One region of the Klebsiella sp. PK18 genome, then DNA from elsewhere that is predicted to be linked to it. Evidence: predicted binding sites of a transcription regulator. Region 1 holds the regulator's gene; each other region holds the start of a gene.
What was found. The regulator CRP, encoded in region 1, controls carbon source genes, mostly activating them, when cyclic AMP is high. The targets are predictions, from matches to a motif close to ATGTGANNNNNNTCACAT.

Region 1 (7,671 bases):
CATTACGGTGTGACGCCGGATATTCTGACCAGCGCCAAAGCGCTCGGCGGCGGCTTCCCGGTCAGCGCCATGCTGACCACCCATGAGATCGCCAGCGCCTTCCATGCGGGTTCCCATGGCTCAACCTACGGCGGCAACCCGCTGGCCTGCGCGGTCGCCAACGCCGCCTTCGATCTAATCAATACCCCGGCGGTGCTGGATGGCGTGAGCGCGAAGCGCGAACTGTTCGTCAAACACCTGCAGCAGCTGGATGCTGAATTTGATCTGTTCAGTGATATTCGCGGGATGGGCCTGCTGATTGGCGCCGAACTCAAGCCGCAGCACAAGGGCCGCGCGCGTGATTTCCTCTATGCCGCTGCGCAAGCCGGCGTCATGGTGCTCAACGCCGGGCCGGACGTGATGCGTTTTGTTCCCTCGCTGATCATCGACGAGCAGGATATTGCCGAGGGGATGGCGCGTTTTGCCCAGGCAGTGGCAAAGGTGATTAACGGCTGATCTTCCGCAGCCAGATGCCATGATGCGGCCGCTGACGCCATGCTACTGACGATATGGTATGCATGGTGTTCAGATGGCCCAGAATGCGTTGCAGGTGCTGCTCCAGGGTGCTTAACGGACCGTTCGGCACCTCTGTTTCCGGCGACTCCAGAATATTAGCATCCCCTGCGCTGCCGGGACCATCGCTGTCCAGCCGCTGCTGGCAGCGTTGCAAGGCAATCTCACAAGATTCGAGATAGCGCTGGGCAAGATCCGGGGTGAGCATCGTATGCTCCCGGGCCAGGGTGGTCATAGCGTTGATGTGTTCGACGATAAACTGACTGTGCGTCACCCACAGCTTCATATCTTCCAGGTAGTGGGTATTAAAACCGGGCTCCTGCATCGCCTGATTCAGGGAGTTGTAGAGCGCGTTATGCGCCTGGTTGACGCGCATGCGTTGATAGGCCAGCGCGGGGGCTTTTGGATCGGCGCTGAGGATCAGGCGAATCGCCTGCTGGTCGGCCTCCAGCGCATCGTGGGCGTTTTTTTTCAGCAGGCCGCTCTGCCACTGCGGCCACAGCCAGACCATCCCGCCGAAGGCGATCAGGCAGCCGATAAGCGTGTCGATAAGCCGGGCGACAATAAACTGTTCGCCGTTGAGCGTCAGCAGTTGCAGGGTATACACCGCCGTCACCGTAAAGCCTACCATCGCCCAGCCATAGTGTTTACGGATGATCAGATAGCTGAGCAGGGTAATCAGCAGCATCCCGCTCAGGGTATAGCTCTCCGGAACGTGAAAGTGCAAGGTTAGCCCGGCGATGACTAGGCCGGCGAGCGTTCCCGCCGCCCGGTGAACAATTCGCACCCGCGTGGCGCCATAGCCATTTTGCGTGACGAAGAGCACCGTCATCAGGATCCAGTAGGGCTTCGGCAAATGCAGGGCGTTGCCCATCAGGCTGGCGACGCTCAGCATCACGCTGATGCGCGCGGCATTGCGCAGTGCGGGTGATTTCAGCGACAGATAGTTCTTTAGCGCGGGAAACAGCGGTAAACGACGCTCTTTGTCGGCCATCAGATCCCGGGCATACAGGGGGCGCTGGGTATGCAGCACCCGGGCGATACGGCTAAAGTGCCAGGCGCAGAACTGACCGACCGGGTTGTCCGGATGCTGGCGGGCGATCTTTTCCAGAGCCTCAATCTGTTTATCCATCTGAAAGCGCTGCGGAAAGCGATGATAGAGAATATCATCCGCCAGTACGCGCAGGCGGGCAGCGACGGTTTGGGCATTCCAGCGGATCACCGCTTCGGCATGGCTGCGTTCCACCAGCTTTTGCACCTCTTCTGGCTGATGCAGGCTAACCGAAATATGTTCCTGTAGATCCAGCCCAACCTGGAACGCCCGCAGCAGACGCTTGTGATCGTTGCGTTGGTTGGCTGCCAGCATATGCATCTGCTGATAGCACTGGGTAATCAGGTCGACTACCTTCTGCTGGCGGGTGAGCAGCGGCGGCAGGGCGGTCGACGGATCGGTATGCTGGGTCAACAGACTGTATTTGGCTTCACAATAGTCAGCCAGTTCCCGGTAAAGCAGGCTGAGCGACTCCCGCAGCGGCTGTTCGCGCCACAGCCAGAACCAGAGCCAGTTAAACACGCCGTACCACAGCGTACCGAAAGCGTAGATCAGCAGTGGATCCCAGATGGGCATATTGCCCGCCAGGCTCAGGGTAAAGATAGCGGCGATCAGCGACGCGGGCAGCAGGCGAGCGTGCAGCGAACTGATCTCCGCGGTGACGCCGAGCAATAGCGCCAGACCGCTGAGAATAAGCGGCAAAGGAATGGCCTGGGCGAGCAGCAACTGCACCACCAGACTGCATCCGGCAAACAGACAGCCGCCGATAATCAGGCGTTTGAAAAAGCGCTTATGCGGGGTATCAAGACCGGCAATGTTGCAGCAGGCGGGCACTAAGGAAAACAACAGCCCCTGCTGGAGATGGCCGAGCAGAAGACCGATGGCCACAGGCAGACACAGCACCAGCGTTTGCCGCAGTGCATAGTTGACTTCCGGGTGGTAAATCAGCCTGCGCCACATGAGGGAAAAACAAAAACGGCGTACTGCAGGAGCAATACGCCGCTTAGCAACTTAACGGGTGCCGTAGACGACGATAGTTTTACCGTGTGCGGAAATCAGGTTCTGATCTTCCAGCATTTTCAAAATACGGCCAACTGTTTCACGAGAGCAGCCGACGATCTGACCAATTTCCTGACGGGTAATTTTAATTTGCATACCGTCCGGGTGGGTCATGGCATCAGGTTGCTTCGCCAGGTTCAGCAGCGTCTGGGCGATACGGCCCGTCACGTCGAGGAAGGCGAGGTTGCCCACTTTCTCAGACGTGACCTGCAGACGGCGAGCCATTTGCGAAGAGAGACGCATAAGAATGTCCGGGTTAACCTGGATCAGCTGACGGAATTTCTTATAAGAGATTTCGGCCACTTCACATGCGGTTTTCGCCCGTACCCAGGCGCTACGCTCCTGACCCTCTTCAAACAGGCCTAATTCACCGATGAAATCGCCCTGGTTGAGGTAGGAGAGGATCATCTCTTTACCTTCTTCATCCTTGATGAGTACAGCCACGGAGCCTTTAACGATGTAGTACAGCGTTTCTGCTTTTTCACCCTGGTGGATCAGCGTGCTCTTTGATGGGTACTTATGAATGTGGCAATGAGACAAGAACCATTCAAGGGTAGGGTCTGTTTGCGGTTTGCCAAGCACCATGCGCGGTTATCCTCTGTTATAAGCTATCTCCGGGCGCCGACACTACACGGCGTCCGGGCATGCAATCGTATTGTTTCCCTATACCTGGGAAGCTGGCTGATGATTTTTCGACAGCCCGTAATGTGAACTCCTCTGCATACATGCAGTACATCAATGTAATACTGTAGCATCCAGACTGTTTTAGCATAGCTTTCGCCGCATGTCTCCTGGTGTCTCGCTTCAGCATGACGCAGGTCGCCTTCCGTTGCGAGAATTGTTATGTGCGCGTAATCTGACAGGAAAATTGCGATACTGGAGTTAAATTTTATGCAAGCGCGTGTGAAATGGGTTGAAGGGTTAACCTTTATCGGGGAGTCCGCGTCAGGACACCAGATTCTGATGGATGGCAACTCCGGGGATAAGGCACCCAGCCCGATGGAGATGGTGCTGATGGCGGCGGGCGGTTGCAGTGCGATCGATGTGGTTTCTATTCTGCAAAAAGGTCGCCATGAGGTGACCAACTGCGAAGTGAAGCTGACGTCGGAGCGCCGCGAAGAGGCGCCGCGTCTGTTTACGCATATTAATCTGCACTTTATCGTCACCGGTAAGGCGCTGAAAAATGCCGCGGTCTCCCGGGCGGTGGATCTGTCGGCAGAGAAATACTGCTCGGTGGCGCTGATGCTGGAAAAAGCGGTGAAGATCACCCACTCCTATGAAGTGATCGAGGCGTAGTCTTCGCCTGCCGTTGTGAAGCATCTCAACCCCGGCCTGGCCGGGGTTTTTTCTGTTAGCCGATCTTGCGGCCTTCCATCAGGCGCTCGACCAGCGGCGTCATGATAAGCTCCATCGCCAGCCCCATTTTACCGCCCGGCACCACCAGCGTGTTCATGTGCGAGATAAACGACCCCTGCAGCATCGCCAGCAGCCAGGGGAAGTCGATATTCTGCAGGTTACGGAAATGGATCACCACAAAGCTCTCGTCCAGCGAGGGAATAGTTTTCGCGGCAAACGGGTTGGAAGTGTCTACCGTCGGCACGCGCTGAAAGTTGATATGGGTGCGGGAAAATTGCGGGGTAATGAAGTTGATGTAGTCTTCCATCGAGCGGACGACTGAGTCCATCACCGCCTCCCGGGAGTGGCCGCGCTCGCTGGTGTCGCGAATAAGCTTTTGGATCCACTCGAGGTTAACGATAGGCACTACGCCGACCAGCAGGTCGACATGGCTGGCGACATCATGATGCGGCGTGACAACCCCGCCGTGCAGCCCCTCATAGAACAGTACGTCTGTCGGCTCCGGCAGCGGCTGCCAGGGGGTGAAAGTCCCTGGCACCTGATTCCACGGTACGGCTTCGTCATAGGTGTGCAGGTATTTCCGCGACTGGCCTTTTCCGTGGCGGCCATAGTCGACAAAGGTCTGCTCCAGCAGGCCAAAGTCGTTCGCCTCCGGGCCAAAGTAGCTGATATGTTTGCCCTGATCCCGCGCCTTGCGGATCGCCATGTCCATTTCCGGGCGGGTGTAGCGATGAAAGCTATCGCCTTCCACCTCCGCGGCGTGCAGGTTTAGCTGCGCGAAGATTTTGCGAAAGGCAAGGCTGGTGGTGGTAGTGCCCGCGCCGCTGGAGCCCGTGACGGCGATCACCGGATGTTTGGCAGACATAACAACTCCCTGGTTAAACGATGTAGTGGCGTCGCCTTAGCCGTTAAACAGCGCGCGCGGCATAATATTGACCGTCTCATGCAGTTCCGACCACACAAGAACCGCCTCTCCGCGTTTCAACTGCTGTTTTACATCGGCGACTTTATCGGCAAGTGAACGTTCATGTTCACCATAATCGGTGCCTTCACGTAACACAAAGCTTTCAATCAGGTTATCCAGCGTTTCGGGATCCAGATCCTGCCAGGGAATAATCATACGGGGACCTCCAGCCAACGGTTTAACCAGTCCGGGATGCGTCTTTCCAGCCACATCTCCGGCTTACGCAGGGTGCCGCCGACGAAACCAACGTGGCCGCCTTGCTCAGTTAATTGATACTCAACGTTCGCCGGCAGTTGCTCCTGCGGTGGTATGGAGTGGTGATCCATAAATGGATCGTCTTTCGCGTGAATGATGAGCGTTGGCTTAGTGATATCGCTGAGCCGCGGCATGGCGCTGCATTGCCGGTAATAATCCAGCGCATCGGCGAAACCATGGATTTTGGCGGTGATCATATCGTCAAATTCCCGGATGCGGCGCATCCCTTTAAGCTGGCGTAAATCGACAGGCAGTGAGCCAGGATACGCTTTCAGCTTGCGTGAGGCATTGGCTTTTAACAGATTGAGCAGATAGCGCTGATAAACCCGCGAGAAGCCCTTATCCATATGATAGCTGCAGGCTTCCAGCATAAAAGGCGCGGAGACGATCACCGCCGCATCCAGCGGGCAGCGGTCGCCTTCTTCTGCCAGCAGGCAGCCCAGCATATTGCCGCCCAGTGAATAGCCGACGGCCGCAGTCGGCGCGGGACCAAACTCGCGCTGTAGCCAGTGCAGAAACCAGGTGCCATCTTCTGTTTCGCCGGAGTGATAGATGCGGTTATTGCGGTTAGGTTCGCCGCTGCAGCCGCGGAAATGCATAACCACGCCCAGCCAGCCGCGCTGCATCGCCGCATGGATCAGACCATGGGCGTACGGGCTGTGCAGGCTTCCTTCGAGACCATGAAAGACGACGAGGCGCGGCTTATGGCGCGCCTGATGCGGGTCTTCGCTCCAGGCCAGATCGACAAAATCGCCGTCCGGCAGCTCAAGGCGCTGCCAGTGCGGGGTAAAGCGCAATTTACGGCGGATCAGCCGCGGCAGCATGGTTTGCAGATGACGATTGCCCACGCCGCGCATCGGATGGAACTCACGCGAATCGTTTTCGGGGGGCGTCATGTCTGTGGGGATGATTTCAACCATAGCACCAGAACAATTAATAAACGTGATGATGACTATACCGCGCAGGGCGCACAGGGGTTAGCCAATATGTGGTCTTGTGGCCAGCGACGCCAGGTTACAGCAAAAACAAATCATTGATGTCACTGATGGCAGGCCATGGAGAGGGCAGAAACCCACCCTGCCAGCGGCATCGTACGCGCAGGCAGGATGAGGAAGTCAATATTAGCCTTCCTGAAGCATCAGCTCCAGCTGCTCCTGGGCCTCCAGCCAGGCCATTTCACACTCCTCCAGCCCGGACTTCGCGCTGGCCTGCTGCTGCAGGCATTCGGTTAGTTCGGCTTTACGTGAGGCGTCATAAAGCTCACTGTCGCCAAGTTTTTCTTCCGCACTGGCCAACTGCGCGTTGAGCTTGTCCATCTCTTTTTCCAGACGGGCGATCTCTTTGCGCAGCGGTTGGGTCTGGCTGCGCAGTTCCGCTTCCCGACGCTTCTGGTCCTTGCGCGCCTGCGCGCTGTTGCCGCTCTCTTTTGGCGCGTCGCTGCTCTGTGATTCCTGTTTTTGCGAGTCGCTGAGCCACTGCTGATAATCTTCCAGATCGCCGTCGAACGGCTCGACTTTACCGTCATGGACGAGGTACAGATCGTCGGTGGTGGAGCGGATCAGGTGACGATCGTGCGACACGACAACCAGCGCCCCTTCAAAGTCGATCAGCGCTTCGGTTAAGGCCTGACGCATATCGAGGTCAAGGTGGTTGGTCGGTTCATCGAGCAGCAGCAGGTTAGGGCGCTGCCAGACGATCAGGGCCAGTACCAGGCGCGCTTTTTCTCCACCAGAGAAGCGGCGGGTCTCTTCGCTGACCTTATCGCCCTGGAAACCAAAGCCGCCCAGATAATCACGCAGTTTCTGCTCCAGTTCCTGCGGGGCCAGGCGCGCCAGGTGCTGCAGCGGCGACTCATCGGCACGCAGGAACTCCAGTTGATGCTGGGCGAAGTAGCCGAGCTTGATACCTTTTGCGAGACCGATCTCGCCGCTCACCGGCTGGAGTTCACCCGCCAGCAGCTTAATCAGAGTCGACTTCCCGGCGCCGTTGCGGCCCAGCAGGCCGATGCGCGAGCCCGGCACCAGATTGAGCTTGATGGAGTCGAGGATAATACGCTCGCCGTAACCGGCGCTGACTTTCTCCATTTTCAGTAACGGGTTAGGCAGACTCTCCGGCTGGCGGAAGCTGAAGTGGAACGGGTTATCCACGTGCGCCGGGGCGATAAGCTCCATCCGTTCGAGCATTTTGATACGGCTTTGCGCCTGCTTGGCCTTGGTGGCCTTAGCGCGGAAGCGGTCGATATAGCTTTGCAGATGCGCAACGCGCTGCTGCTGGCTTTCGTACATCGCCTGCTGCTGAGAGAGACGGGTAGCGCGCTGCACTTCGAACGAGCTGTAGTTACCGGTGTACTCAAACATCGTCTGCTGTTCGATATGGATAATTTTGTCGACGATAGGATCGAGAAAATCGCGATCGTGGGAGATCAGGATCAGCG
Region 2 (7,671 bases), 1.4 Mb from region 1:
GCGCCTCCAGGCTGTGAAGGACCTTCTCCACCCCTTCAAAACAGAGGAATGCGCCTCCCAGCATCAGCAACGGCGTAATCGCCCAGGGGATAAAAGCACTGATCAATAGCGCCAGCGGCACGAGGATCACTTTATTAATGAACGAACCTTTCGCCACGCCCCAGACGACCGGCAGTTCACGATTCGCTCGCACGCCGGTCACCTGCTGAGCATTGAGCGACAGATCGTCGCCCAATACCCCGGCTGTTTTTTTCGCCGCCAGCTTGCCCATCACGGAAATATCGTCCAGCAGCGTGGCGATATCATCGAGTAACGTTAAAAGACTACTTCCTGCCAAAATAATTTCCTTCTCTTTTCATCAATGTCTCCTTCGAGTATGCGTTAAAAAACGGCCGGTGCCCAAGGTACAATTAGTCAATATAAATTTAACAAACTCGCGCAAATTAAGCGCTCGCCAGCGCGATAGTTTTCACGTTTACTATATGTCCCCTTTCTATCTCTGCACCGTCGTGAGGAAGTATGTCTACCCGTCAGCTGTTACCGCTTATCGGGGCGCTGTTTGCGCTGTATATCATTTGGGGCTCTACCTATTTTGCCATCGCCGTCGGCGTCGCCAGCTGGCCGCCGCTGATGATGGCCGGTATTCGCTTTCTCTCTGCCGGCGTGCTACTGCTGGGCTGGCTGCTGGCCACCGGCCATAAGCTGCCAGCCCGCCGGCCGCTGCTTAACGCCGCGCTGATCGGGGTCTTGCTGCTTGCCGTCGGCAACGGCTTCGTCACTCTCGCCGAACATCAGCACGTTCCGTCAGGGATCGCGGCGGTGATGGTCGCCACCGTGCCGCTGTTCACGCTATGTTTCAGCCGCTTTTTCGGCATCGCCACCCGTAAACTGGAGTGGCTGGGCATTGCCATTGGCCTGGCAGGTATCGTCATGCTCAACAGCGGTGGCAACCTGAACGGCAACCCCTGGGGCGCGCTGCTGATCCTGATTGGTTCGCTAAGCTGGGCGTTCGGCTCGGTTTACGGGTCGCGGATTGAGCTGCCGACCGGCATGATGGCGGGAGCTATCGAGATGCTCGCCGCCGGGATCGTCCTGCTGGTCTCGTCATGGCTGACCGGTGAGACGTTAACCCATGTCCCCTCGTGGTCCGGGATCGCCGCCCTGGCCTACCTGGCTATCTTTGGCTCGCTAATCGCCATCAACGCCTACATGTTTTTGATCCGCAACGTCACCCCGGCGGTAGCCACCAGCTATGCCTATGTTAACCCGGTGGTGGCCGTCTTGCTCGGTACCGGGTTTGGCGGTGAAAGCCTGTCGCTCATTGAATGGCTGGCGCTGGCAGTGATTATTTTCGCCGTAGTGCTGGTGACGCTGGGAAAATATCTCTTCCCCGCCCGCAGCGAAGCTACTCCTTGCAAGGCGGCGAAGTAAACGCCAGCTCGCGGATCCCCTGCGTATCGATCTGCGCGTCGTGCCCGGCGCCGCAGATCCACTCTTCCAGACGCTCGGTGAGCGCCTCATCATTTAGTTTCAACCGGCCGCGCAGGGCGCATTCCCAGATGATAAGCACCCGCCAGCCCTGCTCAGCCAGCTGTTGCCGGTCGCGGGCGTCACGCGCCACGTTGCCAGCGATTTTATCCAGCCAGAAAGCCGTCCGGGTGGCCGGCACCTTAAACAGATAACAGTCATGGTGATGCCAGAAACAGCCGTGAGTAAAGATAACGCAGCGGTAGTCGGGTAAGGCGAAATCGGGGCGTCCTGGCAGCGCGCGATCCTGGGCGACAAAGGTGAATCCCGCCCCGGTCAGCAGCGCCGCTATCCGCTTTTCAATCGCCGTATCGCGCGTGGCGATAGCCCGCATATTTTTACTGCGCGTGGCTTTATCGTGAACATCCGCCATCGTTATCATCCGCTTCGCGACGCGCCACCGCCTGGGCGATACGTGGCGCCAGGAGCTTCGCCACCGCGGCGAAGACCGGAACCACCACCGAGTTGCCGAACTGACGATAGGCCTGGGTATCCGACACTGGAATGCGGAACCGTGAACCCTGGGGCGATTCAAAGCCCATCAGCCGGGCGCATTCGCGCGGCGTCAACCGGCGAGGCCGCCGCTGTTGGTTCTGTGGATCGTCAAAATGCTGCTCGCCCAACGGCCGGTCCCAGCCGCGGTCGACGAGAATTTCGGCACCGTCTTTATAGTAGCGGGCAGAGAGTGTTCGAGCCACGCTGTGGGGATTACCGGGGTCTACCAGGCCATAACCAAAGCCATTACCCCGCGCCTGATGCTTGCGGGCATAACGATAGAGATATTTCCACAACACCGGCGTAAGGATAAATTTGGCATCCACCGTCGGCTCCAGCAGCTCGCCAAACGTCGGCCGCACCGCCGGATAGAGCGCAGCGATATCGCGCAGCGTAAATCCTTCATGCAGCTGCAGGTCGCGGCGGAAACCCACCAGCACGATGCGCTCCCGGTGCTGTGGTAAGAAATGGCGCCCGTCGATGACCTTAGGGTCATCCGGCCCGGTATACCCGGCATCGGCCACCTCATACCCCAGCTCATCCAGCGTCTGCATGATGATGCGGAAGGTGCGCCCCTGATCGTGGCTTTTGAGGTTTTTGACATTCTCCAGCACAAAAATCGCCGGCTGACGCGCGGCGATAATTCTCACGACATCAAAAAATAGCGTCCCCTGGGTTTCGCAGGCAAAGCCGTGCGCGCGCCCCATGGCATTTTTTTTGGAGACGCCAGCGAGTGAGAAAGGCTGGCAGGGAAAGCCGGCCAGCAAGACATCATGCTGAGGAATCGTCTCGCGGATATGCTGCGCCGCTTCTTCATCGCTGACATCGGGGCGGTGGCTGAGCGTGACATCGCGGATATCTTCATTAAAACGATGCTGTTGCGGATCACAGTACCAGTTGGCCTTGTAGGTACGCACCGCGTGCTTGTTCCACTCGCTGGTAAAGACGCACTGCCCGCCGATGGCTTCAAAACCGTTGCGGATCCCGCCGATACCGGCAAACAAATCGACAAAGCGGAACGCATAATGCGGGTGATGAGCTGGCGGCGCCGGCAGCAGCGTCGCCAGATGGGCGATCTCCTGCGGACGCAAACGCCCCGCCGCGCGGGAGAGCGCCGCCACGCGCTTGAGGATCGCCGCGCTCCAGTGCTGTTCGCCGACGCTTACCAGTTCGGCGACCAGCGTTTTCACATCATAGATCGTCATCAGCTGACGCAGCAGCGCCTGAGCCTCTTCCCCGGCCTGCTCAGCCAGCGGCAACGACCTGTTTTCCTTAATTAACTTTTGCGGCATATCCTCAACCAGCGCGGACGATTTTTGCAGAGAGTACCATAAATCACCGGTCGGTTGACGCCTGCGGTGCAAAGCGGCGTAAAACCGCTTCATCCAGCGCCAGCGGCTCCCCCTGCAGCTCCGCGCTAAGCTTGGCCATAAATTCGACGAGGAAGCGGGCATTGTGCTGCGCCATCTCTTTTCCTCTGGCCGTCTGCATGGTCTCCGGCAGGCGCAGGAGTTTGCACTGGAAATGATCGAGGGCATATTGGCGGTCATCCAGCGCCCGCCGGTCAGCAAATGGATCTTCAGCATCAAACAAGATGGTATTCAGGGCGCCGGCGACGGCGAAGACCCGCGCCAGGCCAATCGCCCCCAGCGACTCAAGACGGTCGGCATCCTGGACGATTTTCGCCTCCAGCGTGCGCGGCGGGATCGCCGCGCTGAAGCTGTGTGCCTCGATGGCATGACTGACCGCCGCGTAACGCTCCGCGGGAAAATCGGCAAATGACGACTGTAGAATAGCGAGGGTTTTCTCAGCGGCCATCATCGAGGAACGGCTTCGCTCCGGATGATTCTTCGGCAAGCTGACGATGTCATGAAAATAGCAGGCCGTGAGGAGTACCAGTCGGTCGACCTCCTCCCCGGCGGCCAGCTGGGTAGCCGTGGCCCAGACGCGACGAAAATGGGACAGATCGTGTGCGGCATCATCCTGCGCGTGGTGCGTCAGTATCCAGTGCTCATATCGTTGCTGCCAGTCAACCAGGTTCATAGGCTTTCCTTTATGTGAAGGTCAGCCTCGAGCATAGCAACTTTACCGCTGATGATCCCGCTCGCCGCGAGACGGCCGGGTATACCAGACAACCGCCCCGAGGATCGCGCCAATGCCCGCAAGGACTAACATCCCCAACAGCGCGCCAAGCCATTTTCCCGCCGTGGTTCCCAAATCGCCCTCCACGCTGGCGCCGGGAACGCTGTGAATTTTTCCGACCACCCACCAGTAACGCACGATGACCCAGACACAATATCCGCAAAAAGCATACAACGCCCATAACGCGAGCTTCCCTCCGGGGCTGCGTTTTGCCTGCTCTTCCATCTCATTCCTCTCCGTGACACAACACACTACCGCCACTCAAAACGTGACAAGCATCACATTATACCGCCAACCTGCGCAGCAGGCAGCAGTTTCATCCCCATCTTCTGCGTCAACCTGCGACTTATGCTGCCGGTGAGCGGGCGCTGGAGTGTTTTATTTATTCTTCTCCCCATGCGAAAAGTTTATTCCGGCGCGGGAGATCGCGTGTTGTATTGATAATCTATTGACTATTTTTGCCGGCCAAAAAGCAATTTTCGTGATGAATGATGTCTTGATGTTAATTCATACAACTCATTTCATTAAGTTAACAAAATCAATCAAACCAAGTCATATCCCATTGCTATATAACAAAATAATACTCCACCAAAAATTATTCATAAACAATATAAAGAACCAAATTGAAATAAATTGAAATGTTTTATATTATTTATTTACATCTTTTATTTTAAATAAAAATGAACTTAGTCGTTAGTATCTGATAGTCATTCCGGAGGGATTGTCATAATTCATAGAAATTATTATTAAAAGGGAATATATAATGAAAAGAAAAGTACTGGCACTCATGGTACCGGCATTATTAATGGCCAATGCCGTTAATGCCGCGGAAATCTATAACAACAACGGCAACAAACTGGACCTTTACGGAAAAGTCGACGGCCTGCACTACTTCTCTGACGACACTTCAGAGGATGGCGATCAGACCTATGCTCGCTTTGGTATAAAAGGCGAAACGCAGATCGCTTCCGAGTTAACCGGCTACGGTCAGTGGGAATACAACATTCAGGCAAATACCACTGAAAAAGAAGGCGCAAACTCCTGGACCCGTCTGGCCTTCGCTGGTCTGAAGTTTGCCGACTACGGCTCACTGGACTACGGTCGTAACTACGGCGTGGTGTACGACATTGAATCCTGGACCGATATGCTGCCGGAATTCGGCGGCGATACCTACACCCAGACCGACGTTTACATGACCGGCCGTACCAACGGCGTGGCAACCTACCGTAACAGCGACTTCTTCGGCCTCGTCGACGGTCTGCATTTCGCTCTGCAGTATCAGGGTAATAATGAAAACGCCGGTTCTGGCGAAGGCACTAATAACGGCGGCAAACGTAAACTGGCGCGGGAAAATGGCGACGGTTTCGGTATCTCCAGCTACTACGATCTTGATATGGGGATCAGCGTAGGGGCAGCGTATTCGTCTTCTGACCGTACCCATAACCAGCTGGCAGAGGCTCGTAGCAGCCAGCGCTACGCCAATGGCGATAAAGCTGACGCCTGGACCGTCGGCGCGAAATATGACGCCAACAACATCTATCTGGCCGCCATGTATGCTGAAACCCGCAACATGACCTTCTACGGCAACGATAGTTTTGGTGGGATTGCCAACAAAACGCAGAACTTCGAAGTGGTCGCGCAGTATCAGTTTGACGACTTTAATTTACCGCTGCGTCCGTCTGTCGCCTATCTGCAGTCGAAGGGTAAAGATCTCTACACCTATTCTCGCTACGGCGACAAGGATCTGGTCAAGTATGTCGACGTGGGCATGACCTACTACTTCAACAAAAATATGTCCACCTATGTGGATTACAAAATCAACCTGCTGGATGAAGACGACCGCTTCTACAAAAACAGCGGTATCGCGACCGATGACATCGTCGCCCTCGGCCTGGTCTATCAGTTCTGATCCCCGTCAAAGCCCGCGTTCAGCGGGCTTTTTGATGTTCCCGCTCCGTTGAGATCACTCTTTTCGACATTGCCGCTTTCCAGGCGTACCTTCCCTCTTTATGATGCGTTTAAGCTCGTTCGGGCAAAAAGCGGCGATAAGGTCCTAAAAGGATAAAGCGCGCTACCGCGTCTCTACGCTGAAACCAGGACGATGATGATGGCGATACCCCAGCGCAGGCGTTATACCTGAAGCTAACGGTGTGATTGAAGGGGAATGGTCATTAAGAGAAAAGTGGCGGAGAGAGGGGGATTTGAACCCCCGGTAGAGTTGCCCCTACTCCGGTTTTCGAGACCGGTCCGTTCAGCCGCTCCGGCATCTCTCCGCTGTTGTGGTTGCTATAATGCCAGGATCTTTGGCATTTTAATAGCTCCCGTTTCGGTAATCGTGTTCAAGTGACGACTTTGCGAGCAATATGATGTTTAAATGGCCCTGGAAAGCAGATGATGAGTCCGGCAACGCAGAGATGCCCTGGGAGCAAGCGCTTGCCATTCCGGTTTTAGCTCATCTTTCTCCCACTGAGCAGCGCAAGCTTACTCAGTTGGCTGCCCGTTTCTTACAGCAAAAACGTCTAGTGGCGCTGCAGGGGCTGGAGCTCACCCCGCTGCATCAGGCACGCATTGCCCTGCTCTTTTGTCTGCCAGTGCTTGAGCTGGGAATAGAGTGGCTGGACGGTTTCCATGAAGTGCTGATCTACCCAGTCCCGTTCGTCGTGGATGATGAATGGGAAGATGATATTGGTCTGGTCCATAACCAGCGAGTGGTGCAATCGGGACAAAGCTGGCAGCAGGGGCCTGTAGTGCTGAACTGGCTGGATATTCAGGACTCCTTTGATGCGTCAGGCTTTAACCTCGTGGTGCACGAGGTGGCGCATAAGCTGGATGCGAGGAATGGCGATCGGGCCAGCGGCGTGCCGCTTATCCCATTACGCGAGGTTGCCGGCTGGGAGCACGATCTCCACGCGGCAATGAACAATATTCAGGATGAGATAGACCTGGTGGGGGAAAGCGCCGCCAGCATTGACGCCTATGCCGCCACCGACCCCGCGGAGTGCTTTGCCGTCCTCTCGGAATATTTTTTCAGCGCGCCCGAGTTGTTCGCGCCCCGCTTCCCCGCCCTGTGGCAGCGTTTTTGCCACTTCTACCAGCAGGATCCGCTGCAGCGGATACGTGAGAATGGCCTGCAGGATGAAGACAATCGGCGCATTGTTCACTAAAACAACGCCTTGAGCTAAATTTAGCCAGTTGAATCAGCAAGTTAATTTTAGTGTTGACACAAAAATGCGAGGCCAGTAGTATGCGCCTCGTTCACACGATTCCTCTGTAGTTCAGTCGGTAGAACGGCGGACTGTTAATCCGTATGTCACTGGTTCGAGTCCAGTCAGAGGAGCCAAATTTAAAAAAGCCTGCTTTCGAGCAGGCTTTTTGCTTTTTAGCTTCCGTCAGGTCTGCCTCAGTTCTGTCCGGCCCAGCCGCATAAGAGCTAGCGGCGCATCAGCGCCTCCTGCCAGCGTCGCGTCAGATAGTTATGTTCATCCATCACCGAATTCCATACCGCAA
Region 3 (7,671 bases), 1.4 Mb from region 1:
AATTGCCCGCCCCGTTAACGCGAAAGTGAGCTTTATTACCTTCGCCACGGATCCGGAAATGTATAACCAGTTCGCCGCACCGATGATGGAAAATCTGCGTGAGCTGATGCAGGAAGAAACGCGGGAGTTTCTCAATGAGCTGGCACGTCAGGCGGACTACCCGATAGAAAAAATGACCATCGCCTGCGGCGAACTGGGTCACCATGTCAAAGACTTTTGCCTGTCGCACAAGGTTGATCTGGTGATCTGCGGCAATCACAACCACTCGCTTTTCTCGCGCGCCACCTGCTCGGCGAAAAATATCGTCGGCAGTAGCGGCGTCGATGTTCTGCTGGTTTCCCTTGAAAAGGGCTAACGCCGGTTAGCCCTTTTCCTGAACTAGGCCAGTTTAGGGAAGGTGGCTATCTTCCCCCGCAGACGGCTCTCCTCGCTGCGCGGCGAAATATGCTGCAGATCGTCGACAAAACGCGCCTGCCAGTTATGAATATCATTCTCTCTGATCACGTCCAGCATCGCGGAATGACGGGCGATACGTTCCGCCAGCGGCATGCTGAGAGCACGATCCAGCGCGGTGGCAACCTCATCGCGATCGTAAGGGTTGACGATCAGCGCGCTGGTCAGCTCCTGCGCCGCCCCGGCAAACTGCGACAGCACCAGCACCCCGGGGTTATCCGGATCCTGCGCCGCGACGTATTCTTTCGCCACCAGGTTCATGCCATCACGCAGCGGCGTCACCAGCCCGACGTCAGAGTAGCGGAAGACCTTCATCAGCAGCTTACGGTCAAAATGCTGGTTCAGGTAGTAGAGCGGGGTCCAGCCAAGCTGGCCAAACTGGCCATTGATGCGTCCGGCTGCAGTTTCCAGCTGGTGACGAATATCCTGATAGGCCTGTACATCGCCACGGGAAGTGGGCGCGATCTGGGTATAACGGATCTTGCCATGATGTTGAGGGTACTTCTCAAGCAGCGTCTCATAGGCGAGGAATCGCTCCGGCAACCCTTTCGAGTAGTCAAGCCGCTCCACGGAGAAGATATTCTTCACATTTTTCAGCTCATTCTTCAGCTGAGCCAGCTTCGGCGGCAGCGGGCCTTTGGCGTTGCGCGTAATTTCGTCCGGATCGATCCCAATCGGATAAACCTCGGTACTGAACGCCTTACCCCATGCCTGATAGCGTTTGTCCCCGAGATCGGAGAGCCGGGTCTGCATGGCAATGCTGTCAAGAAAGGCGGTTCTGTCGCTTTCGGTCTGGAAGCCCAGCAGATCGTAATCGCACAGTTGCTCCAGCAGCTCGGCATGCGGCGGTAGCGCGTTAAAAATCTCCGGCGTCGGGAATGGAATATGCAAAAAGAAGCCGATCCGGTTGTTCACTCCGCGCTTACGCAGTTCACTGGCGAACGGCAGCAGATGGTAATCATGGATCCACAGCGTATCGTCTGGCTCGATCAGCGGCTGAAGCTTGTCCGCCAGCATCGCGTTGACCCGCAGATATCCCTCCCAGGCTTCGCGCTGGAAGCTGACCAGGTCAAGACGATAGTGGAAGGCCGGCCACAGCACGGCGTTGGAAAACTGGTTGTAATATTCATCATGGTCCCGTTCATTCAGGTTGAACGACGCCCAGGAGATATTTCCGCGGGAGACCTGCTTCAGCGGCTGCTGGTCATCGCCAATTTCGCCGCTCCAGCCAAACCACAGACCCCCCGCCGCTTTCAGTGCCCCCAGGATGCCGACGGCCAGACCGCCAGCGCTCGATTTTTTATCGTCCGGTAAGGCGATACGGTTAGAGACTACGACTAAACGACTCATGGTCATCCCTCCTTTCGGTTTGCGCGTCATACGCCAAATGTTGCAACCACGTCCTTACAGCGGCGGCATCCGCCAACCGCCAGTGCGCCTGAGTTTCCCCGGCGCCGACTTTTACCGACATTCCCTGCAGTTGATTAACCACGCTAAATCCCGCCTCATCGGTCAAATCATCGCCGACAAAAACCGGTTCGCGGCCGGCAAACGGCGCCTCCTGCATGAAGGCGCTGATCGCCTCCCCTTTGTTCACTCCGCGGGGTTTAATCTCCACCACGCATTTACCCAGCTGCAATGCCAGCAGCGGGTAGCGCTGAACGATGCGCTGAGCCAGCTCCAGTACTGCGCTCTGCTGCTGCGGAGCCTGGCGGTAGTGCAGCGCGAAGGCCATCTCTTTATTCTCCAGCTCGCAGCCGGGGAGCCCCTGCAGCGCCGAGGTCAGCTCAGTCGCGATTTCATCGCGCAGCGCCGACGGCAGAGAAACGATATAGGTTTTACCATTGATATCACGGCGTTCTGCCCCGTGAACGCCGGCCAGCGGTAGCCGCCAGGGATGGGTTAGCGCGTCAAGTTCAGCCATTGAGCGCCCTGAAATCAATGCCACCGCCCCACCCTGCTGCTGGGCCAGCGCGTTGAGCGCCTGCAGCGTGTTGTCGGGTATCACCACCTGATCGGGGTGCGGTTGGATATCGGCAAGAGTACCGTCGAGGTCAAAGAAAAAAGCGTAGTTTCCGGTTAGCGCAGGCGGTACAGATATCTGGTTATCCACCCTGTTTCCTCCTTATCATGGCCAGCCGAAGCTGGTTGTTAATTATATGTTAGCCATGTAAGTATAGACAGTGTGACCAACCTCGCCATTTTTGATAGTTACCGCCAGCGAAACGGGCGCTGGCGGTAATTACTCTGTAGACTTAAAAGTTATGCCTGAAATCAGGCCGCGCGTTTGGCTTTTTGTTTGTAGCGGTCAAAAATCACCGCCGCCAGCAGGATCACACCGCGCACGACGTATTGTGAGAAAGGCGAGATGTTCAGCAGGTTCATCGCGTTCTCCACGGTCCCGAGGATCAGGATCCCGGCGACCACGTAGGAGATCTTGCCGATCCCGCCCTTCAGCGATACCCCGCCCAGCACGCAGGCTGAAATAACAATCAGCTCATAGCCAATCGAGGTCATCGGCTGGCCGCTGGTCATCCGCGACGCCAGAATGATCCCCGCGGCGGCCGATACCAGACCGGAGAGCACAAAGATAATAATCTTGGTGCGCACCACCGGGACCCCGGCCAGACGCGCCGCCTCTTCATTGCCGCCAATAGCCAGCGTATTACGGCCAAAGGTGGTTTTGTTTAGTAATAATCCGAAAACCACCAGGCAGGCGACCGTCAGCCAGATTGGCGCCGGCAGACCAAACCAGTTGGCGTAGCCGAGAGTGAAGAAGCGCTCATCTTCGATCCCCACCGCTTTCCCGTCGGAGATAATGTAGGCCAGGCCCCGGACGATTTGCATCGTCGCGAGGGTGGTGATCAGGGCGTTAATCTTCAGGCGCGCAATGACAAAGCCGTTGACCAGACCACTGACCGCGCCCAGCAGCAGGCCGGCGGCAATCCCCAGCCACAGGCTTTCGCTCAGGTTAATCACCACTGCGGTAGTGACCCCGGCACAGGCGATAACCGACGCCACCGACAGGTCAAAATCGCCGGAGGCCAGGCAGAAGAGCATGCCGCAGGCCACCATTCCGGACATCGAGATCGCCAGCCCCAGCCCCTTCATATTGACGAATGAGGCAAAGTTGGGCACAAAAATTACGCAGCCGATAAACAGCACAGCAAACACCACCAGCATGCCAAACTGATCCCAAATTCGGGCAAAGCTAAAGGCAGAGCGGGTAGCGCCAGACGTAGTCACAGATGACATCATTTACTCCTTACTCAGGCGACAGCCTGACTCACTTTTGGCATCGCAAGGCTTAACGCCTGCTGTTCATTGGCTTCTTCATGCAGCAGTTCGCCGGCGATTTGCCCTTCGCGCATCACCACGATGCGGTCGGCGACGCCCAGCACTTCCGGCAGGTCGCTGGAGGCAAACACCACGGCAACACCTGAGGCGGCGAGGCCATATATCACGTTGTAAATTTCATGTTTGGCGCCGACGTCGATGCCGCGGGTGGGCTCATCGAGCAGGATCACCTTCATCTCTTCCGACAGCCAGCGGCCAAGGATTGCTTTCTGCTGGTTGCCGCCCGACAGGTTCATGATCAGCTGTTCCGGGCCCGGTGTTTTAATGTTCAGCGACTGGATATGCTGATCGGCATTGTCTGCCTCCCAGGCGTTGTTGATCAGGCAGCCAGCGTGAATATGCTTGCGCCGGGCGCTGATATTGATATTGTCGCGTACGGAGTGAACCGGAATAATCCCCTCCGCTTTGCGATCTTCCGGGCACAGCATCATCCCGGCCTGAATGGCCTGGGCCGGTTTACGAATGTCGACGGGCTGGCCATCGATATACACCTGACCGCCGGTGATCCGGGTGCCGCCAAATAAGCCTTTCATCAGTTCGCTGCGCCCGGCGCCCACCAGCCCGAACAGGCCGACGATTTCGCCACTGCGTACCGAGAGGCTGACCGGCGTACGCACGCCCGGTGCTTTGACCTCCTCCAGACGCAGCCGCTCTTCGCCATAGGGGCGAGGTTTCCAGCCGTATATATCGCCCAGATTGCGCCCCACCATCGCCTGAACCAGCGCGTCATGACTGACGCTCGGCATATCGTCAAAAGTGCAGACATAGCGGCCATCCTTAAAGACGGTGATGGCATCGCTGAGGGCAAAAATTTCTTCCATCCGGTGCGAAACATAGATGATGACTCGCCCCTCCTCCCGCAGTTCGCGGATAACGCGAAACAGATTGTCTATCTCGCGGGCGGAGAGCGAACTGGTCGGTTCATCGAAAGCGATGATCTTGGCATTGCGCGCCAGCGCTTTGGCAATCTCCACCATCTGCCACTGGCCTATAGAGAGATACTTCAGCGGCGTCTCCGGATCGATATCCAGCCCCAGATGTTCCAGCTGCAGGCGGGCCTCATAGTTGAGCAACGATCGGTTGACGATACCGCCTCTGTGCGGTAGCTGGCCAAGATAGATATTTTCGGCGACGGTCATCTCCGGGATCAGATGCAGCTCCTGGTAGATAATCGCCACGCCGGCGTTCAGCGCCTCCATGGTATTGCTGAACGCCATCTGCTGGCCGCCGATCTGCAGGTGGCCAGCGGTCGGAATATAGTTGCCGCTGAGAATTTTCAGCAGCGTCGATTTGCCTGCGCCATTTTCACCCATCAGCGCGTGGATCTGTCCGGGGTAGCAGTCAAAACTGATATCGGACAAAGCCTTTACGCCAGGGAACGTCATGGTGATGCCGCGAAATGAGAGATAAGGGGTAGACTGTTGCATAACGACTCCGCTCTTCAGCACTCAGCCCCCGCCGCGGCGGGGGCCAGTTCAACCAGGCTGTTACAGCCCTTTTTTCGCCAGCTCTTCTTTGAAGTTATCGCGGGTAATCAGCACCACATCGGTCACCGCCGTGAACTTCGGCGGCTCAACGCCCTTAGTGACCCAGTTGTAGAGCATTTCGCTGGTTTTATAGCCATGAATATCCGGGCTTGGCAGCAGGGAACCATAGAAGCCGGTCGGTTGCGCCTTCGACAGTTCGTTGACCGCATCCACACCGTTGATGCCGATGCCAATCACATCCGGTGCTTTAAAGCCCTGGCCTTCAGTGGCACGCACGCCGCCGAGCACGGTGTTGTCGTTCATCCCCACGATCAGCCAGTGTTTCACCTGCGGGTGCTGGACCAGCATGGAGTTACCGGCGTCAAACGCCCCCGGGATATCGTTAGATTTTGTCGGCACGCGGTAGATTTGCGCGTCCGGGAAGCCGGCTGCCTTCAGGGCATCGATGGAGCCGGTGGTGCGACGACGGGCGGTGTCCAGCTCATCGGCGGTGATAGCCATCACCGCGGTGTCTTTAACATCCCAGCCGCGTTTTTGCATCTCTTTATAGAGTTCCTGCCCCTGGCGGGCGCCGATTTCGCTGGCCGCCATCATCACCAGCGGTACGCTCTCCATCGGTTTGCCTTTCGCATTGACGAACTGGTCATCGACGGTAATGACCTTCATGTCATAGCCGCGCGCTTTGGCGACAATCGCCGACCCGAGCTTGGGATCGGGGGTACAGATGACAAAGCCCTTCGCGCCGCTGGCTGCCAGGCTGTCGATTGCGTTGAGGGTTTTCTCACCATCCGGAACCGCAATTTTAATGACGTCAAACCCTAAATCTTTTCCTGCTTTATCAGCAAATTTCCACTCAGTCTGGAACCATGGCTCTTCCGGCTGCTTCACCAGAAAACCCAGTTTCAAATTTTCCGCCATAGCTGATTGTGACATAACCGCAGCAAGACCAATGGCCGCCAGCGCTTTAGTAAATTTGTGCATGGTAAACTCCAGCTTTAATTCGCTTTCATGTAGGGAAAAATCGGAATTAACAATTTTATCGGCATCAAAACAAGGCATTAGAAAAATCGCATACCCCACTGCCGTTGTTAGAGTAGTAATACCCGGAAATTATTTCTCCATACGAGAGCATTATCACATCGCGGAATTACAGTAATTGCGTGCATACATTTAGCAAAAAATGACATAAAAAATGACACAATTGTCATACAATTTTACCGGGCTATAGCAGGATCATCTATACCACCAGCAGACTTATCCTTGTGATGTCAGAGGATGTTTAACAGAGGGTTACAGCGCTGTTATCCCCGGCGATTGCCGGCCTCGTAAAGGGCGTTCGCCTCTGTGCCTCCTCAGTGACAACAGCCCCGTATCGCCGGGCGACCGGGACCGCTTAATATCGCGAAAAAACGGATCTTTTCCGTAATTAATACCGAATTGAAAAAATATTCCGCTTCAAATAAAAGCCTGCAACAAAAAATAAAAATAATGATCATTAGCCAGAAACATTACGCTTGAAATAACTTATTCCGCTCTGTTCTACGACAAATTTCGTAGTCAAATACCTATAACTTATCACTAACGCGATGCCAGCAAGCCCCGGCCAACGGCGCATGATTTCAGTCCAGATACCCTCTAAAAATAATGGTGTAACAAAACGTAAATTACCGCGATTGAGAGTTTTCTTAATTCCGTTGAGCGAGTATTCTTAAATCGTCGGCAAATGGAAAAAATACCCGACTCATACGGAATGTGTAGAGTTTTATTATTCTGCAACAGTGCCGCGTGTCACTATTTTATCTTGTGGTTATCCGCAGGATCTGTCGACACGCATCAGTAACCCCTTCCCGGTTAATAAGGATATTTTTTTATGGCAGTTCCAGGAATGGCACAAAAGCTAAACACCCAGATGAATCTTGAGTTTCACGCCTCTAACGTTTACCTGAACTTAAGCGAGTGGTGTGCCCGGCATCGCTTCGACGGCGCCGCGACATTTTTGCGCACCCGCGCGCAAAGCAGCATTACCCTCACCATGCGCGTATTTGACTATCTGAAAAAAGCCGGCAGCTGGCCGATAGTGAATCCCGACCGCGCCTGTAATCCCGAATGCACCTCGCTGGAAGATCTGTTTACCCAAACCCTGAACGATTACCAACAGCGAAGCAGTATGCTGAGCGGTCTTGCCGAAGAAGCCAGGGCACAAAGCGACGACAACACCTGGCGATTTCTGACGCTGCTGGCGGAAGAGCAGCAACAGGATGGTCTGCTGTTGCAAAGCGTGCTTGAGGAAATCCGCAATGCCGATAAAGCTGGTCTCGGAATGGAGCAGACCGATCGGCGTCTGATGGCATTGGTCGGAGAACCACGGAAGCCG
Region 4 (7,671 bases), 1.6 Mb from region 1:
TTTCCGATGAGCAAAAAGTCTATGCTCGCTTCTTCTGGCAACAGACCGGCCAGGACCGCTATCGCCTGCTGCTGACCAACCCGCTGGGCAGCACCGAGCTGTCGCTGACCGCGCAGCCAGGCAGCGTGCAGCTGATCGATAACAAAGGCCAGACCTACACCGCCACCGATGCCGAAGAGATGATCGGCCGCCTGACCGGGATGCCGATCCCGCTGAACAGCCTGCGCCAGTGGATCATCGGCCTGCCGGGCGACGCCACCGACTATTCGCTGGACGATCAGTACCGTCTGCGTGAACTCAACTACACGCAAAATGGCAAAACCTGGCACGTCACCTACGGCGGCTACACCAGCGATACCCAGCCAGCCCTGCCGTCTAATGTCGAGCTGAACAATGGCGCTCAGCGCATCAAGCTGAAGATGGATAACTGGATCGTGAAATGATGAGCCGCTGGCCCTCTCCTGCAAAACTGAATCTGTTTTTATATATCACCGGCCAGCGGGCCGATGGTTACCATACCCTGCAGACGCTGTTTCAGTTTCTCGACTATGGCGACACCTTGACCATCGAACCGCGAACTGACGGTCAACTGCGCCTGCTGACGCCGGTGGCCGGCGTGCCGGACGAGGAGAACCTGATCGTTCGCGCCGCGCGTCTGCTGATGCGTGCCGCCAGCGAAAGCGACCGCCTGCCGGCGGGTAGCGGCGCCGATATCAGTGTCGACAAGCGCCTGCCGATGGGCGGCGGCCTGGGCGGCGGCTCATCCAATGCCGCCACCGTGCTGGTGGCGCTCAACCATCTCTGGGGCTGCGGTCTCTCGGAAGAGGAGCTGGCGACCCTGGGCCTTCAGCTGGGGGCCGATGTGCCGGTCTTCGTGCGCGGTCATGCCGCCTTTGCCGAAGGAGTCGGCGAAATTCTGACGCCGGTGGAGCCCGAGGAAAAATGGTACCTGGTGGCGCACCCGGGGGTCAGTATTCCGACGCCAGTCATTTTTCGCGATCCGGAGCTACCACGAAATACCCCGCGCCGGTCAATTAATACGTTATTAAATTGTGAATTCAGCAACGATTGCGAGCTTATCGCAAGAAAACGTTTTCGCGAGGTTGATGCAGCGCTTTCCTGGCTGTTAGAATATGCGCCGTCACGCCTGACCGGCACAGGGGCCTGTGTGTTTGCTGAATTTAACACCGAATCCGCTGCCCGTCAGGTGCTGGACACTGCCCCGGCATGGCTAAATGGCTTTGTAGCGCGTGGAGTTAACCTCTCGCCGCTCAAGCAGGCCCTGCTCTGAATCCTGCGCCGTGATGGCGCAACGATAACGAGTCAACCGGGGAAATTGAGTTACGGTGACAACGTCACCCTGTTCCAGACGTTGCATCGTGCTCTTTAAATACACCGACTGGATCGAATGGCGCCAGCCCGCACATTATTGGCCCACTCATCCACCACTGGACGCATGCCTGAGGTTCTTCTCGTGCCTGATATGAAGCTTTTTGCTGGTAACGCCACCCCGGAACTAGCACAACGTATTGCCAACCGCCTGTACACTTCTCTTGGCGACGCCGCTGTAGGTCGTTTTAGCGACGGCGAAGTCAGCGTACAAATCAATGAAAACGTACGCGGTGGTGATATTTTCATCATCCAGTCCACTTGTGCTCCCACCAATGACAACCTGATGGAACTGGTTGTTATGGTTGATGCTCTGCGTCGTGCTTCGGCAGGTCGTATCACCGCCGTTATCCCTTACTTCGGTTATGCTCGCCAGGACCGTCGTGTTCGTTCTGCTCGTGTGCCAATCACCGCGAAAGTGGTGGCAGATTTCCTGTCCAGCGTCGGCGTTGACCGCGTGCTGACCGTTGACCTGCACGCAGAACAGATCCAGGGCTTCTTCGATGTGCCAGTTGATAACGTGTTCGGCAGCCCAATCCTGCTGGAAGATATGCTGCAGCTGAACCTGGACAACCCGATTGTGGTTTCTCCGGACATCGGCGGCGTCGTGCGTGCCCGCGCTATCGCTAAACTGCTGAATGATACCGATATGGCTATCATCGACAAGCGCCGTCCGCGCGCCAACGTCTCCCAGGTGATGCATATCATCGGCGACGTGGCTGGTCGTGACTGCGTGATGGTCGACGATATGATCGACACCGGCGGCACCCTGTGTAAAGCGGCAGAAGCGCTGAAAGAGCGTGGCGCGAAACGCGTATTCGCTTACGCAACGCACCCGATCTTCTCCGGTAACGCTATCCAGAACATCAAAAACTCTGTGATTGATGAATTTGTCGTTTGCGATACCATTCCGCTGGCACCCGAAATTAAAGCGCTGGATAAAGTGCGTACTCTGACGCTCTCCGGTATGCTGGCTGAAGCTATTCGCCGTATCAGCAATGAAGAATCTATCTCTGCTATGTTCGAACATTAATCGAGCCGAGCATAAAAACCCGCTGCGGCGGGTTTTTTTGTCTCTGAATTTTTAATTCTTCCACAAAATCATTCGGCATGCGTCAAGGCGGCAAGTGAATGAATCCCCGGGAGCGTACAGGCAGTACGTGACCGGGGTAAATGAACGCAGCCAACACAGAGGCATCCCGAAGGATGACGTGGAAATGACCAATGCCTCCTTCACCTGCCATTTAGTTGACAGATGATGCGCTCATGGATGAAACATTATTGTGAACAGATTATTTTCCTCACATGTGATGCCTTTCCGCGCCCTCATCGACGCTTGTTGGAAAGAAAAGTACACCACCGCCCGCTTTACCCGCGACCTGATCGCCGGGATCACCGTCGGGATCATTGCGATTCCGCTGGCGATGGCGCTGGCGATTGGCAGCGGTGTGCCGCCGCAGTACGGCCTCTATACCTCAGCGGTGGCAGGGATTGTGATCGCCTTAACCGGCGGGTCACGCTTTAGCGTTTCCGGCCCGACCGCCGCCTTTGTGGTGATCCTCTATCCGGTTTCCCAGCAGTTTGGTCTGGCGGGGCTACTGGTGGCGACGCTGATGTCGGGGATCTTTTTAATTCTCTTTGGTCTGGCGCGCTTTGGCCGTCTTATCGAATATATCCCGCTGTCGGTGACTCTCGGTTTCACCTCCGGGATCGGTATCACCATCGGTACCATGCAGATTAAAGACTTCCTCGGCCTGCAGATGCCCCATGTGCCGGAGCATTACCTGCAGAAAGTGGCAGCGCTGGCGATGGCCCTGCCAACGATTAACCCCGGCGATGCCGCCATCGGCGTCGTCACTCTCGGCACTCTGATCCTCTGGCCGCGGCTGGGTATCCGTCTGCCGGGCCACCTTCCGGCGCTGCTGGCCGGCTGCGCGGTGATGCTGGTGGTTAATTTGCTCGGCGGCGATGTCGCCACAATTGGCTCGCAGTTCCACTATCAGCTGGCAGACGGCACTCAGGGCAACGGCATTCCACAGCTGCTGCCGCAGCTGGTACTCCCCTGGGATATGCCGGGTTCAAACTTTACCCTGAGCTGGGCCTCGCTGCAGGCTCTGCTGCCTGCCGCCTTCTCCATGGCGATGCTCGGCGCCATTGAGTCTCTGCTGTGCGCGGTGGTGCTTGATGGCATGACCGGTACCAAGCATAAAGCCAATAGCGAGCTGATTGGCCAGGGGCTGGGCAACATCGTTGCGCCGTTCTTCGGCGGGATCACTGCCACCGCGGCGATTGCCCGCTCGGCGGCGAACGTCCGCGCCGGCGCCACATCGCCGGTTGCCGCCGTGATCCACGCCCTGCTGGTGATCCTGGCGCTGCTGATCCTCGCCCCGCTGCTCTCCTGGCTGCCGCTGTCGGCGATGGCCGCCCTGCTGCTGATGGTGGCATGGAATATGAGCGAGGCGCATAAAGTGATCAACCTGCTGCGCCACGCACCGAAAGACGACATCGTGGTGATGCTGATGTGCATGTCGCTGACGGTGCTGTTTGATATGGTGATTGCCATCAGCGTCGGGATCGTGCTGGCCTCGCTGTTGTTTATGCGCCGTATCGCGCGCATGACCCATCTGGCGCCGGTCAACGTCGAGGTGCCAGACGATGTGCTGGTGCTGCGGGTGATTGGGCCGCTGTTCTTTGCCGCCGCCGAAGGCTTGTTCAACGACCTGGAGACCCGGATCGCCGGCAAGCGCATCGTGGTGCTGAAATGGGACGCGGTGCCGGTTCTCGACGCCGGTGGTCTGGATGCCTTCCAGCGCTTTGTGAACAAGCTGCCGGAAGGCTGTGAATTGCGCGTATCTAACCTCGAGTTTCAGCCGCTGCGCACGTTAGCGCGCGCCGGCGTCAAGCCGCTGCCCGGACGCCTGAGCTTCTACCCCGATCGTCAGGCCGCGCTGGCTGACCTGTGATCACCCGGCGGCAGGCCCCTGCGCCTGCCGCATCAAGGCTCCGGTCGCCTGCTGCAGCCAGCTCAGCACCGCCGGCGTCATCCAGGTGCCCTTCATCAAATGCGGCTCCTGCTCCATTGCCCGACGAAACTTCTGCAACGTCTGCGGCCGGGTACCGGCATAGGACTGAAACAGTTCAAGCCACGCCCGGGCCAGCGCCTGACCCGACGCCGAGTCCGGCGCTACGCCCTCCCGGCACGCCTGATGCAGCTTCGCCACCAGCGCAGGCCACTCCTGTAGCCGGTCGAAATAGTGTCGGCGGGTGAACGCCATCTCCTCGTCGTCGAGGTAACGAGCCCAGATGGCCAGTTTGCTTTCGGCAAAGGCCTCGGTGATAAAGGCGATGATGGCCGGGGTGACGCCGGTCTGTTCAACCATTTGCGGCTCGGCGGCATGCATCTCGTTCAGGCGGGTCAGAAACTCCGGGCGCCCTGCCGTATCCTGCTCCAGGCGCTCCATCCAGCGCGTCGCCAGACTCATCGCCTGCGGACTGTCCGTCGGGCAGCCGCTCGCCATCAGCGTCTGCACCTCCTCTGTTAGCTCGCGCCACGCCTGCGCGCGCTGTTCATCCTGTGCCGCAAACGGCAGCGCGGCTAACTCCTGTTGACTAAACCAACGATCGTACATTTTCATTAACTCCAGCGTCTGTAGCCAGGACTCCAGATCGGGTTCATTGCCGCCCGCCAGCGCCTCGCGCAGCACCAACAGCCGGTCGCGCAGCCTGCCGACATCGCGCAATTGGGCGTTGAGCGTCTCTATCTGCTGCGTCAGCAGCTCGGGTAGCGACAGCGTTTGCCGATCGAGATAGTCCTTGATGGTGGCGAGCGTCAGCCCGGCCTGCGCCAGCGCCTTTATCATATGCAGGCGCTGAACCGCGGACAGGTTATAGAGCCGATAGCCCGCCTCGCTTCTGGCCGAAGGCGTTAACAGCCCCGTCTGTTCATAATGATGCAGCGTACGCACCGTCATTCCGGCGCGCTTCGCCAGCTCTCCCACCTGAATTAACATGACTGCTCCTCTCTGTGGCCAGGTCCGCTACTCTGCTGCCTGACGTAACGTCAGGGTCAAGCGAAAACCTCATTAGCTATTCATTTTGGTGGCAACCTTAGCAGCACGGAGGTCAGGACGGAATGGGGTCGTATGGTGATGGGGAAAAGAGGAGGAAATAACGAGAGTCACAGGAAAACGCATCGGCCTTCAGGGGCCGATGCGGGAAATCATGCTACGGTTAGCTGTGGCGATGCTGATTACGACGGCAGCGTTTATCATAGTGGCGCACCCACCAGTAGCGGTCGCTGACCTGCTCGTGGCCGCCAATACGGGCACCGGCCAGCCAGAGCACGGCGCCAACGAAGATGCTTAAGATTGCGCCATGTGCAAAGAATTGCGGCAGGTTAAGCTGCGGAAGCTGGTTCAGAATGGAGTAACCTACCCCCACAACCATCACCACCAACCCTAACCCCATGAGTACGTTACCGAGTAACGAAGCGTTTTTGCGTTTCATGTGTCACCTCCGGACTTTGGGTTGCCAGGGAATATCCCCAAATCTTATAGGTGTAGTATAGACAGGGTCCCTGCCCTGGAGTGCGCCCACGATCACATTAGTGAACACCGATTAGACAAATATTTACAAATAAGCCTCTGAACAATATCAAATTCTAATGATTCAGGTGGGTAATCATCAATGCTGGTATTGTCTCGTGGGCAGAACTTTGTCAAGCGCGCCCGCAGACAGTACACTACGCGGCAGAGAATGCCCCATGCAGGAAAGAAAACGTGACCATTAAACTGATTGTCGGCCTGGCCAACCCCGGTGCGGAATATGCCGCCACCCGGCACAACGCTGGCGCCTGGTATGTAGATTTACTGGCGGATCGCCATCGTGCGCCGCTGCGCGAAGAGAGCAAGTTCTTCGGCTACACCTCGCGCATCAATCTGGCGGGCGAAGACGTTCGCCTGCTGGTTCCTACGACGTTTATGAACCTCAGCGGTAAAGCAGTGGCTGCAATGGCGACCTTTTATCGCATTAACCCGGATGAAATTCTGGTCGCCCATGATGAGCTGGATTTGCCGCCCGGGGTGGCGAAATTCAAGCTTGGCGGTGGCCATGGCGGCCACAACGGCCTGAAGGACATCATCAGTAAGCTCGGCAATAACCCGAACTTTCACCGCTTACGCGTCGGGATCGGCCATCCGGGTGACAAAAACAAGGTTGTCGGCTTTGTACTCGGCAAACCGCCGGCCAGCGAGCAGAAACTGATTGATGATGCTGTCGACGAAGCGGCGCGCTGCACCGAAATCTGGTTAAAGGACGGGCTGACCAAAGCCACCAACCGCTTACATGCCTTTAAGGCGCAATAAGCCGTTGTCGTGCGGCATTTTTGCCGCGCACCGTGTATAATAGGCAAAGCTATTCAATTTTCTGCAATCTGTTGCTTATAACAGATTGATTATCCAAAGATTAAGGTGATTTAAATCATGGGATTCAAATGCGGTATCGTCGGTTTGCCCAACGTCGGCAAATCCACCCTGTTCAATGCGCTCACCAAAGCGGGTATTGAAGCGGCCAACTTCCCCTTCTGTACCATTGAGCCGAACACCGGTGTCGTACCGATGCCCGATCCGCGTCTGGACAAGCTGGCTGAAATCGTCAAACCGCAGCGCATCCTGCCGACGACGATGGAATTCGTTGATATCGCGGGCCTGGTGAAAGGCGCGTCCAAAGGTGAAGGTCTCGGCAACCAGTTTCTGACCAACATCCGTGAAACCGAAGCCATCGGCCACGTAGTTCGCTGCTTTGAAAATGACAACATTATCCACGTTAACAACAAAGTGGATCCGGCTGACGACATCGACGTTATCAACACCGAGCTGGCACTCTCCGATCTGGACACCTGCGAGCGCGCTATCCACCGTGTGCAGAAGAAAGCTAAAGGCGGCGATAAAGACGCTAAAGCTGAGCTGGCGGCGCTGGAAAAATGCCTGCCGCAGCTGGAAAATGCCGGCATGCTGCGTTCACTGAAAAACCTGACCGACGAAGACAAAGCAGCGATTAAATACCTCAGCTTCCTGACGCTGAAGCCGACCATGTATATCGCCAACGTCAATGAAGACGGCTTTGAGAATAACCCTTATCTCGATAAAGTCCGTGAAATTGCCGCCGCCGAAGGTTCTGTGGTCGTCGCCGTTTGCGCCGCCGTTGAGTCCGATATTGCCGAGCTGGACGACGCTGACCGCGACGAGTTTATGGCCGAGCTGGGTCTCGAAGAGCCAGGCCTCA

Region 2: a site for CRP is predicted at 4,431-4,448, ahead of drpB (cell division protein DrpB). Genes of this name have one in related genera too.
Region 3: a site for CRP is predicted at 6,420-6,437, ahead of AC3EMD_RS09085 (arabinose ABC transporter substrate-binding protein). Genes of this name have one in related genera too.
Region 4: a site for CRP is predicted at 5,976-5,993, ahead of pth (aminoacyl-tRNA hydrolase). Genes of this name have one in related genera too.

Annotation. Positions count from the first base shown of each region.
Region 1 covers NZ_CM173493.1:417,909-425,579, forward strand. Annotated here, with positions in the region: gene argD (bifunctional acetylornithine/succinyldiaminopimelate transaminase) at 1-495, shown strand, start outside; gene AC3EMD_RS01935 (YccS/YhfK family putative transporter) at 485-2,563, opposite strand; gene crp (cAMP-activated global transcriptional regulator CRP) at 2,615-3,247, opposite strand; gene AC3EMD_RS01945 (OsmC family protein) at 3,554-3,958, shown strand; gene AC3EMD_RS01950 (phosphoribulokinase) at 4,014-4,883, opposite strand; gene AC3EMD_RS01955 (YheU family protein) at 4,920-5,138, opposite strand; gene AC3EMD_RS01960 (hydrolase) at 5,135-6,133, opposite strand; gene AC3EMD_RS01965 (ABC transporter ATP-binding protein) at 6,359-7,671, opposite strand, start outside.
Region 2 covers NZ_CM173493.1:1,832,718-1,840,388, reverse strand. Annotated here, with positions in the region: gene AC3EMD_RS08925 (DUF808 domain-containing protein) at 1-337, opposite strand, end outside; gene yedA (drug/metabolite exporter YedA) at 520-1,431, shown strand; gene AC3EMD_RS08915 (very short patch repair endonuclease) at 1,406-1,900, opposite strand; gene AC3EMD_RS08910 (DNA cytosine methyltransferase) at 1,881-3,281, opposite strand; gene AC3EMD_RS08905 (phosphohydrolase) at 3,358-4,065, opposite strand; gene drpB (cell division protein DrpB) at 4,108-4,389, opposite strand; gene ompC (porin OmpC) at 4,928-6,073, shown strand; tRNA gene AC3EMD_RS08890 (tRNA-Ser) at 6,348-6,437, opposite strand; gene mtfA (DgsA anti-repressor MtfA) at 6,528-7,328, shown strand; tRNA gene AC3EMD_RS08880 (tRNA-Asn) at 7,429-7,504, shown strand; gene AC3EMD_RS08875 (ABC transporter substrate-binding protein) at 7,595-7,671, opposite strand, start outside.
Region 3 covers NZ_CM173493.1:1,865,522-1,873,192, reverse strand. Annotated here, with positions in the region: gene uspC (universal stress protein UspC) at 1-355, shown strand, start outside; gene otsA (alpha,alpha-trehalose-phosphate synthase) at 379-1,803, opposite strand; gene otsB (trehalose-phosphatase) at 1,778-2,566, opposite strand; gene araH (L-arabinose ABC transporter permease AraH) at 2,728-3,708, opposite strand; gene araG (L-arabinose ABC transporter ATP-binding protein AraG) at 3,723-5,237, opposite strand; gene AC3EMD_RS09085 (arabinose ABC transporter substrate-binding protein) at 5,298-6,278, opposite strand; gene AC3EMD_RS09080 (non-heme ferritin-like protein) at 7,168-7,671, shown strand, end outside.
Region 4 covers NZ_CM173493.1:2,044,004-2,051,674, reverse strand. Annotated here, with positions in the region: gene lolB (lipoprotein insertase outer membrane protein LolB) at 1-443, shown strand, start outside; gene ispE (4-(cytidine 5'-diphospho)-2-C-methyl-D-erythritol kinase) at 443-1,291, shown strand; gene prs (ribose-phosphate diphosphokinase) at 1,475-2,422, shown strand; gene dauA (C4-dicarboxylic acid transporter DauA) at 2,673-4,352, shown strand; gene AC3EMD_RS09950 (MerR family transcriptional regulator) at 4,353-5,399, opposite strand; gene ychH (stress-induced protein YchH) at 5,620-5,895, opposite strand; gene pth (aminoacyl-tRNA hydrolase) at 6,168-6,752, shown strand; gene ychF (redox-regulated ATPase YchF) at 6,870-7,671, shown strand, end outside.